One region of the Streptomyces sp. NPDC045678 genome, then DNA from elsewhere that is predicted to be linked to it. Evidence: riboswitches for the same ligand, from Rfam matches in the RefSeq annotation. Region 1 holds a riboswitch; each other region holds the start of a gene.
What was found. A riboswitch is a leader RNA that binds a small molecule or an ion and turns the genes downstream of it on or off. The one in region 1 is predicted to bind cobalamin.
Positions count from the first base shown of each region.

Region 2: another riboswitch for cobalamin. It lies ahead of AC07DO_RS31405 (CoA-acylating methylmalonate-semialdehyde dehydrogenase); the one in region 1 lies ahead of AC07DO_RS07425 (energy-coupling factor ABC transporter permease).
Region 3: another riboswitch for cobalamin. It lies ahead of AC07DO_RS00715 (ABC transporter substrate-binding protein); the one in region 1 lies ahead of AC07DO_RS07425 (energy-coupling factor ABC transporter permease).

Region 1 is NZ_JBWKJS010000002.1:177,412-180,676, reverse strand. Features, by position in the region: gene AC07DO_RS07435 (MMPL family transporter) at 1-282, shown strand, start outside; gene AC07DO_RS07430 (DUF3048 domain-containing protein) at 380-1,375, opposite strand; cobalamin riboswitch at 1,750-1,933, shown strand; gene AC07DO_RS07425 (energy-coupling factor ABC transporter permease) at 1,964-2,710, shown strand; gene AC07DO_RS07420 (energy-coupling factor ABC transporter substrate-binding protein) at 2,710-3,090, shown strand; gene cbiQ (cobalt ECF transporter T component CbiQ) at 3,097-3,265, shown strand, end outside.
Region 2 is NZ_JBWKJS010000010.1:67,298-70,562, reverse strand. Features, by position in the region: gene AC07DO_RS31410 (acyl-CoA dehydrogenase family protein) at 1-278, opposite strand, end outside; gene AC07DO_RS31405 (CoA-acylating methylmalonate-semialdehyde dehydrogenase) at 284-1,783, opposite strand; cobalamin riboswitch at 1,995-2,174, opposite strand; gene AC07DO_RS31400 (SCO0607 family lipoprotein) at 2,234-2,572, opposite strand; gene AC07DO_RS31395 (helix-turn-helix transcriptional regulator) at 2,723-3,265, opposite strand, start outside.
Region 3 is NZ_JBWKJS010000001.1:176,324-179,588, forward strand. Features, by position in the region: gene AC07DO_RS00705 (amino acid permease) at 1-1,467, shown strand, start outside; gene AC07DO_RS00710 (M67 family metallopeptidase) at 1,597-2,019, shown strand; cobalamin riboswitch at 2,023-2,144, shown strand; gene AC07DO_RS00715 (ABC transporter substrate-binding protein) at 2,189-3,169, shown strand; gene AC07DO_RS00720 (FecCD family ABC transporter permease) at 3,166-3,265, shown strand, end outside.

The DNA of each region.
Region 1 (3,265 bases):
ATCAGCGTCTTCTCCGGCTTCATCATGGAGAACGACGACATGATCAAGATGATGGGCTTCGGCCTGGCCATCGCCGTCCTCTTCGACGCCTTCGTCGTCCGCATGGCGATCGTGCCCGCCGTCCTCGCCCTGCTCGGCAAGTCCGCCTGGTGGCTGCCGCGCTGGCTGGACAAGGCGCTGCCGAACGTGGACGTGGAGGGCGAGAAGCTCCACAAGAACCTCGGTGACACCGGGGCGCCCGAGGCCGAGACGGACCGGGAACTGGCCCCCGTCGGCCGCTGACACACCGCGGTCCTCACTGAGCGGGCCGGCCGGGACACCCCACAAGTGGGGGAGTGCCCCGACCGGCCCGCTCGGTCGTTCCCGGGGGCACGGGCTCTCAGCGGCGGTCCGCGTAGACCATCCAGACCTGGCCGGGGGCGAAGGGCATCGGCTCGCCGCTCGGCCGGGTGAACGTGGTGCCGCCGGTGGCCGTGGGGCGCTCCCAGCGCGTCGCGTACCGCTTGCCGTCGCGCAGCACCGTCGCCTTGCCGCGGCCGACCGTCTCGATGTACGGCGTCACCGCTCCGTTGACGTCCTTGAAGCGCGACGGGCGCATGTTCACGTACTGGATCACGATGGTGCGGGCGCCGAGCTGCTGCCCCGACGTGCTGCGGGCCGGGGCGCCGTCGAAGGACGCGAGCCAGCGGCCCTGCCGCGGCGACCAGCGGAAGGTGTGGCTGGTGGAGGCGTACCTGACGGTCCGCGCGGCGGTGCGGGCACCGCCCGCCGGAGCCGGGCCGAAGCGGAAGCCGATGTCGCCGGGGCGATCGGCCCGCGGCGCCGAACGCAGCAGGGCCTTCGGGCGGACGAAGAGGTTGTGCGGGGCGGGACGCCCGCTGTGGCGGAAGTACGCGCCGGGCACACGGCCGTGCGAGCGCGCGTAGAGCGGTGACTTCCGCAGCACCTTCTGCAGGGCGCTGCGCACCCCGGAGTAGGCGAGGGCGGGCCGCCCGAACTGGCGCAGGAGCTCGATGTCCGACTCGCGCGCACTGCGCACCGGCCCGACGGCCTTCGGGAGTTTGCTGGAGTACACGCCCATCAGGCGGCTCATACCGCCCTCGACCTTCTCCACGTAGACGATGTCCGCCCGGTCGAGACCGGTGTGCGGCCGGGCGCGGCGCGCGTTGTCGAACTTCACGGCGAGGACCGGGTTCTGTCGTGCCGACTGCCCGGTGAAGGGCGAGGTGATCCGGGGCGCCGGGGCGTCCTCCGGGGAGGGGGCGCTCGCGTACGAGGGGGCTCCCACGGTGAGCGAGGCCGTGGCGAACAGCGCGAGCACTTTCGCGCCGACGCGAGTGCTGCGGGTGGCCCGGACTCTCGATGCTGCCTTCAAGGCGTCTCCATTCGTGGCGGGGCGGCAGCCGCAGATGTACCTCCCGCGCCGGTACGGTCAATCACGCCTGGGCCATCCACCGGCGCCCCGTCACTCTTTCCGGGGGACGGCCCGCGTGGCGCCGCGCAGAACGGCACCGCGGACGTGCCGGGCCCCGCGTCGGAGGAATCACGGGCATGGCAGCGCTGAGCGCGGCCCTCCCCGTCGAAGCCGCCCCCGCCGCCGGACACCGGGGCCCGACCCGCGTGCCACGCGGCGTCCGCCCCGCGCCAGAGCCGGCACAGCCGTTGAACAGGAGCGCACGCGGCGGTATGCGCGCTCGCGCGTGCCACCACCGCGACCGGCGCGCAAGTTGTCAGCACGTCTGATGCGCACTAATGTCACCACGCCTTGGTGAACGGGAAATCCGGTGTGATGCCGGTGCGGCCCTCGCCACTGTGATCGGGAAGTCCGGCTCCAGCCCTCGCGGCAGCCACTGGGTACGCACGTACCCGGGAAGGCGGAGTCCGGTCGGTACGACCCGTCAGCCAGGAGACCGGCCAAGGCGCGTTGTCCATCCACGAGGTGCTGGAGAGGGTCTGCCGAGCCATGCACATAGCCGAGGGTTTCCTCCCGCCGGCGCACGCGATCGCCTGGGGCGTAGCGTCCGCGCCGTTCGTCGTCCACGGAGTCCGCTCCCTGACCCGTGAAGTCAAGGAACACCCGGAGAGCACGCTGCTCCTCGGCGCGTCCGGGGCCTTCACTTTCGTCCTTTCCGCCCTGAAGATCCCTTCCGTGACGGGCAGTTGCTCGCACCCCACGGGGACCGGGCTCGGAGCGATCCTGTTCCGCCCACCGATCATGACGGTGCTCGGAACCATCACCCTGCTCTTCCAGGCGCTGCTGCTCGCCCACGGCGGGCTCACCACCCTGGGCGCCAACGTCTTCTCCATGGCGATCGTCGGGCCCTGGGCGGGATACGCCGTCTACCGGCTCCTCAAGCGGTACGACGTGCCGCTCATGGTCGCCGTCTTCTTCGGCGCGTTCGTCGCCGACCTGTCCACGTACTGCGTCACCAGCGTCCAGCTGGCTCTGGCGTTCCCCGACCCCAGCAGCGGCTTCCTGGGGGCCCTCGGCAAGTTCGGTGGCATCTTCGCCGTCACGCAGATCCCGCTGGCGGTCAGCGAAGGCCTGCTCACCGTCCTGGTGATGCGGCTGCTCGTGCAGTCGAGCAAGGGCGAACTCACCCGGCTGGGCGTGCTGTTGCAGCGCAAGCAGACGTCCGCGAAGACCGCGACGACCGCGAAGACCGCGACGACGGAGCCGACCGAGACGCAGACGGGGGCCAGTGCCTGATGAGCCGTAACGCGAAGATCAACACTCTGCTGCTCCTGATCGTCGCCGCACTCGCCGTGCTGCCGATCGCGCTCGGACTCGGCGACGACGAGGAGGAGCCGTTCACCGGCGCCGACGCCCAGGCGGAGACGGCGATCACCGAGATCGAGCCGGACTACGAGCCGTGGTTCTCACCGCTGTACGAACCTCCCTCCGGCGAGGTCGAGTCGGCGCTCTTCGCCCTCCAGGCGGCCCTCGGCGCGGGCGTCCTCGCCTACTACTTCGGGCTCCGCAAGGGCCGTAGGCAGGGCGCGGAACAGGCGCGCGCGGAGCGGCGTGGCGAGCCCTCCGGGGACCCGGCCGACGCGGACGGCGGCCGGGCCGAGACCGAGCAGGTCTGACCCGGCGTGCTGCCCATCGACGCGGCGGCGCACAGCAGTCGCTGGCGCCGCCGTCACCCCGTGGACAAGGCCGTGCTCGGACTCGGCCTCACCGTTCTCGCCATCTCGCTGCCGCCCTGGCCGGGCGCCGCCCTGGTCCTGGCCGCCGCACTCGTCCTGCTGCTCGGCCCCGCGG
Region 2 (3,265 bases), on a different contig from region 1:
GCGATGGAGGGACAGCCGGTGGCGAGGGCCTCGAAGACGAGGGTGCCGTCGGTGCGGCCGAGGCCCGAACCGCCGTGCTGCTCGCGTACGTAGACGCCACCGAGGCCGAGTTCGGCGGCCCTGCGCAGCACGTCCACGGGGAAGTGCTTGTCGCGGTCCCAGGCGACGGCGTGCGGTGCGAGGTGCTCGTCGGCGAAGTCGAGCGTGACCTCGGCCAGGGCGAGTTGGTCCTTGGTGAGGGCTGTTCCCGTCGGGGTCATCGGGGTCATCGGGGTCATCGGGGTCATCCCATCGTCGGGATGGTGAAGTTCGCGCCTTCCCTGAGCCCGGACGGCCAGCGCGAGGTGACGGTCTTGGTCCGGGTGTAGAAGCGGACGGCGTCGGGACCGTGCTGGTTGAGGTCGCCGAAACCGGACCGCTTCCACCCGCCGAAGGTGTGGTACGCCACCGGGACGGGGATCGGCACGTTGACGCCGACCATGCCGGCGCCGACGCGGCGCGTGAAGTCGCGGGCGGTGTCGCCGTCCCTGGTGAAGATGGCGACGCCGTTGCCGTAGGGGTGTTCGCTGGGCAGGCGCAGGGCCGCTTCGTAGTCCGCGGCGCGGGCCACGCAGAGCACCGGGCCGAAGATCTCCTCGCGGTAGATCCGCATGCGCGGTGAGACGCGGTCGAAGAGGGTGGCTCCGGCGAAGAAGCCGTTCTCGTGCCCGGGCAGGGTGAAGTCGCGTCCGTCGACGACGAGTTCGGCGCCTTCGTTGACGCCGATGTCCACGTAGCGGCGGACCCGGTCGAGCGCGTCGCGGCTGACCAGCGGGCCGAAGTCGGCCTCCGGGTCGTCGGAGCGGCCGATGCGGAGCGCGGCGACGCGTTCCTTGAGCCGGGTGACGAGCGCGTCGGCGGTCTCCTCGCCGACGGGGACGGCGACCGAGATGGCCATGCACCGCTCCCCCGCCGAGCCGTACCCGGCTCCGACGAGGGCGTCCACGGCCTGGTCGAGGTCGGCGTCCGGCATCACGATCATGTGGTTCTTGGCGCCGCCGAAGCACTGGGCGCGTTTGCCGTGCGCCGCGGCGGTGGCGTAGATGTGCGCGGCGATCGGGGTGGAGCCGACGAAGCCGAGCGCCTGCACCCGCGCGTCTTGCAGGAGGGCGTCCACCGCGTCCTTGCCGCCGTTGACGACGTTCAGGACGCCGGGCGGCAGGCCCGCATCGAGGAACAGCTCGGCGAGCCGGAGCGGCACGGAGGGCGCACGCTCCGACGGCTTGAGGATGAAGGAGTTGCCGCAGGCCAGCGCGGGGGCCGCCTTCCACAGCGGGATCATCGCGGGGAAGTTGAACGGGGTGATGCCGGCGGTGACGCCGAGCGGTACGCGCAGGGAGTGCACGTCGATGCCGGTGCCGGCGTTGTCGGTGAACTCCCCCTTCTGGAGGTGCGGGATCCCCGCGGCGAACTCGACGACTTCGAGGCCGCGTTGCAGGTCGCCGTGGGCGTCGGCGACGGTCTTGCCGTGCTCGCTCGAGAGCAGCCGTGCGAGTGACTCCCGCTCTCCTTCGACGAGTTGCAGGAACCGCAGCATCACGCGGGCGCGCCGCTGCGGGTTCCACTCGCCCCATTCGCGCTGGGCGGACTCGGCGTCGGCGATCGCCGCGGTGGTCTCCGCCCGCCCGGCCAGCGGCACATGTGCTTGTACGGTGCCGGAGTTGGGGTCGTACACGTCGGCGAAGAGCCCGGACGTGCCGGGCACGTGCTTGCCGCCGATGAAATGTGTCAGTTCACGGACCATGAGAGCCTGCTCTCGTCAGGTGAGTCCGGGGATGGCACGGCAGTCCGACGGCGCCACCGGATGAGGTGGGCGGGCGGTTCTGTCGTGGGACGCGAAGGCCTAGAAGCCGTCGTGGAGTCGGGCGCGGGCCGCGGCCTTCGCTCGCTTCGCCGGTTCACCTGGGTCGTGGGTACGGACCGGTGCCATGCGTGTCTGCTCCATCCTCGTGGACAACACGGAACACCCCGCGGCCGGTATCCTGACTCCCGGATCAGCGCGCGTTCTCCCGCCTTCCCGACGGGACTCGTCCGTCAGTGGCGTATCGCTCGGCGAGAACGCACTCCCCGGTCACAGTGGCGGGACCGCGCCGGATTCACACCGGCTTCCCTGCACCGCGGGCTCTGGTCACGAACATATAGTTGGACGTCCTAGTAAGTCCACCCCCACCTTTCGGCCTGGGTGGCGAGGCCGCTACTGGCCGTCCTTCAACTTGATGATCTTCCCGTTCTCGTCGAGCGTGTGATCGTTCCAGTACGTGTCCCACTTGTCCCCGACATGCTCGGGGACCTTGCCCTCCGGGTAGCGGGCGTAGCCCTTCGGCGGCTCCTCGCCGTCGGGCCGGCAGGCGGACCCGCCGCTGCCCACGTGCAGGACCGGATACTCTCCGCCGCCGCAGACCGCGTCCTCCATGGAACAGCCGGTCAGCACCGCGGCGGCCGCCGCACCCGCCAGCGCGAGCGCCGCGAAGGACCGCGCCGAGCGCCTGCCGGATGCGCGGAACGCGGGGCGAACTCGGATGCTGCTGCGCACAGTCGTCTTCCTCTCATCGGGTTACGCGTCCAGCGTGCGCGAGAGAAGGGGGATGAATCATGAGTACGCGTACTCAGACGTCGCCTCCCGACCCTGCGCCGCGCCACAGCTCCGGAGGACGACGTGGCCCTGCGGGGGGGGCGTGCACATCTACGGCGCCCACGAGCCCCCTGTCACCTGGGGCGAGGCGGGCGCTGCGTAGAGCGCGGCGATCGCGGCGGCGCGATCGCGCAGGGAGGTGCGGAGCCACTCCGGGGACAGCACTTCCGCGTGCGTGGCGAGCTGCCACAGGGCCCATTCGGCGTGCCGGGCGTCCTGGAAAATCAGGTGCAGCCGCGGTCGGCCCTCACCGAGGACGTCTTCTTCCTCGTCACGGACGGACAACGCGGTGGCCACCAGGTCCTTGCGTCGCTCCGGATCCACCCGCACCCGCACGGCGACCTGGTGGTCGCCGCCGTTCCGGAACTGCGTGTTGCGTTCCTGCCAGGCGCGGTCCAGGTCGACCGCGTCCGGTCGCTGCGCGGGTGCGTCGAGCGCCTCGGCCGCCAGCACGCGGGACAGCCGGTAGGTACGGTCGGCGCCGCCTCGCACGGCCAACAGGTAACCCTGGCCGCGTACGGTCACCAGGCCGATCGGGTCCACCGTGCGCCACTTCGCGGCCTGGCCCACCGCCGCGTAGTGGATACGCAGTTT
Region 3 (3,265 bases), on a different contig from region 1:
GTCGAAGAGCACCACGACGGGCACGACGGCAATGGGGTCGTGCACGGCTCGTCCGGCGAGGGCGAGGGATACCAGCGCGGGCTCGGAGCCCGGCAGATCCAGATGATCGCGATCGGCGGTGCCATCGGCACCGGCCTGTTCCTCGGCGCGGGCAAGGCCATCCACAAGGCCGGACCGAGCCTCATCCTGGCGTACGCCATCGCGGGCCTCGTCATCTTCTTCATCATGCGGGCGCTCGGCGAGCTCCTCATGTACCGGCCCGTGTCCGGCTCCTTCTCGGAGTACGCACGCGAGTTCATGGGCCCGTTCTTCGGATTCGTGACCGGCTGGACGTACTGGCTCTTCTGGGTCGTCACCGGCATCACCGAAGTCACCGCGGCCGCCCAGTACATGCAGTACTGGACCCACGACTCGTTCCCGCAATGGGCCTACGCGCTGGTCTTCACCGTCATCCTGTACGGCGCGAACCTCATCTCCGTGAAGCTCTTCGGCGAGCTCGAGTTCTGGTTCTCGATGGTCAAGGTCACCGCCATCATCGGCATGATCCTGATCTGCGTCGGCATCCTCACCATCGGCTTCTCCGACGCCGGTGACACCGCCACCGTGGCCCACCTCTGGAACCAGGGCGGCTTCTTCCCCAACGGCATCGGCTCCACGCTGATGACCCTGCAGATCGTGATGTTCGCCTTCCTCGCCGTCGAGCTGGTCGGCGTCACCGCGGGCGAGTCCAAGGATCCGAAGACCGTCCTGCCCAAGGCCATCAACACCGTGCCGTGGCGCATCGCCGTCTTCTACGTCGGCGCGCTCATCATGATCCTCTCGGTCGTCCCGTGGACCTCCTTCAAGCCCGGCGTCTCCCCGTTCGTCGCGGCCTTCGAGGAGATGGGCCTCGGCGTCGGCGCCGCGATCGTGAACTTCGTGGTCCTCACCGCCGCGCTCTCCTCCTGCAACTCCGGCATGTACTCCACCGGCCGCATGCTGCGCGACCTCGCGCTCAACGGCCAGGGCCCCAAGTTCTTCACCAAGCTCACGAAGAACGGCCTGCCGCTGATCGGCACCACGGCCTCCGCCGCGTTCATGCTGGTCGGCGTCTGGATCAACTACCAGTGGCCGGGCGAGGCGTTCAACTACGTCGTCTCCTTCGCGACCATCTCCGGCATGTGGGCCTGGATCATGATCCTGGCCTGCCAGATCCGCTACCGCCGCAAGGCCGACCGCGGCGAGCTGCCGCAGTCCACCTTCCGCGCCCCGGGCGCCCCGTACACCAGCTGGTTCGCCCTGCTCTTCATCGGCATGGTCATCGTGATGATGGGCATCGACAAGGACGCGCGGATCTCCCTGTACGCCGCCCCGGTCTGGGCCGCGATCCTGACCGTGTCGTACCTGGTGCTCAAGAGCCGCAACCCGCAGGCCGCGGCGTTCACCAAGCGGAAGGTCGGCGTGTCCGACTCCGTCGAGAAGGACTGACGACTCCGTCTCCCGGGACTGACCACTCCGTCTCCGAGGACCGGGGCTCCCCAAGGCCCCCGTCCAGCATTCGGGCCCGCGCGTACCACACTTCGGTACGCGCGGGCCCCTCTGCTTATCCTGACTGCCATGCTGACCATCACCCAGGCCCTCCACGACCAGATCGTCGCGCACGCGCGCCAGGACCACCCCGACGAGGCGTGCGGCGTGGTCGCGGGCCCGGAGGGCACCGGGCGCCCCGAGCGGTTCATCCCGATGCTGAACGCCGCCCGGTCGCCCACGTTCTACGAGTTCGACTCGGGTGACCTGCTCAAGCTCTACCGCGAGATGGACGACCGCGACGAGGAGCCGGTGATCGTCTACCACTCGCACACCGCGACCGAGGCGTACCCCTCGCGCACCGACATCACCTACGCCAACGAGCCCGACGCGCACTACGTCCTGGTCTCCACGGCGGACACCGACGACGCGGGCCCCTTCCAGTTCCGCTCCTACCGGATCGTGAACGGCGAGGTCACCGAAGAAGAGGTAAAGGTCGTCGAGGCATACTGAGCTTTACTCATGAGGGCGGCAGGACCCAGGAAGCCGGTGCGAACCCGGCACGGTCCCGCCACTGTGACCCCACCCCGACACCGGGGCCGGGGGAGTCAGGAACTGACCTGCCGCCCCTCTCCACGCAACGCGGGGGACGCGGAAATCCCCTGGAGGAGGCAGTTCAGCCATGTCCCGCCGTCACACCGGCATACGCGCGCTCGCCGCCGCGGCCCTGCTCGTCCCGCTCGCCGCGTGCTCCTCGTCCTCCTCGTCGGACGGGGGCGGTGACGGCAGGACCGCCGCCAAGGCCGCCGGATTCCCGTACACCGTCACCAACTGCGGTGTGAGGACGACGTACGACGCACCCCCGAAACGCGCCGTCACCATGAACCAGCACACCACCGAAGTGATGCTGGAACTCGGCCTCAAGGACCACCTCGCCGGCACGGCCTACCTCGACGACAAGGTCCTGCCCAAGTATGAGAAGGCGTACGACTCCGTGCCCGTCGTCGCCAAGGAGTACCCCTCCTACGAGAAGCTGCTCGCCGCCAACCCCGACTTCGTGTACGGCGGCTACGCGAGCGCCTTCCTCGCGGGCGACGGACGCAGCCGCGAGGCCCTCGCCAAGTCCGGCATCAAGAGCCGCCTCAACGTGGAGGGCTGCGCCAAGAAGCCCGTCTCCATGGACGACGTCTACCGCGAGGTCCGCGAGGTCGGCTCCACCTTCGGGGTGCGCGCCCGCGCCGACAAGTGGGTCAGCGGCGCACAGCGCGAACTCGCCGCCACCGCCGAGAAGGCCAAGGGCAAGAAGCCCCTCTCCGTCTTCGTCTACGACAGCGGCGACAAGACCGCGTTCACGGCGGGCGGCCGCGGCATCGGCAACGACATCATCAAGCGCGCGGGCGGCCGCAACGTCTTCGCCCACGTGGACAAGTCCTTCAGCGACGCGTCCTGGGAATCCGTCGTGAAGAACAAGCCCGAGACCATCCTCATCCTCGACTACGGCGCCACGACCGTCGCCCAGAAGAAGAAGCGCCTCCTCGACGACCCCGTCCTCCGGGACGTCCCCGCCATCAAGAACGAGCGGTTCGCCGTACTGCCCCTGTCGGACATGGTCACCGGGGTACGAGCACCCGAGGCGGTGAGGAAGCTGGCGGCGCAGCTGTGAAGCGGCTGCGCCACGCCACCGTCCTGACGACGCTCTGCGCCGCACTCGCCGTGGCCGTCATGGCGGGACTGGCCCTCGGATCCGTCCGCATCCCCA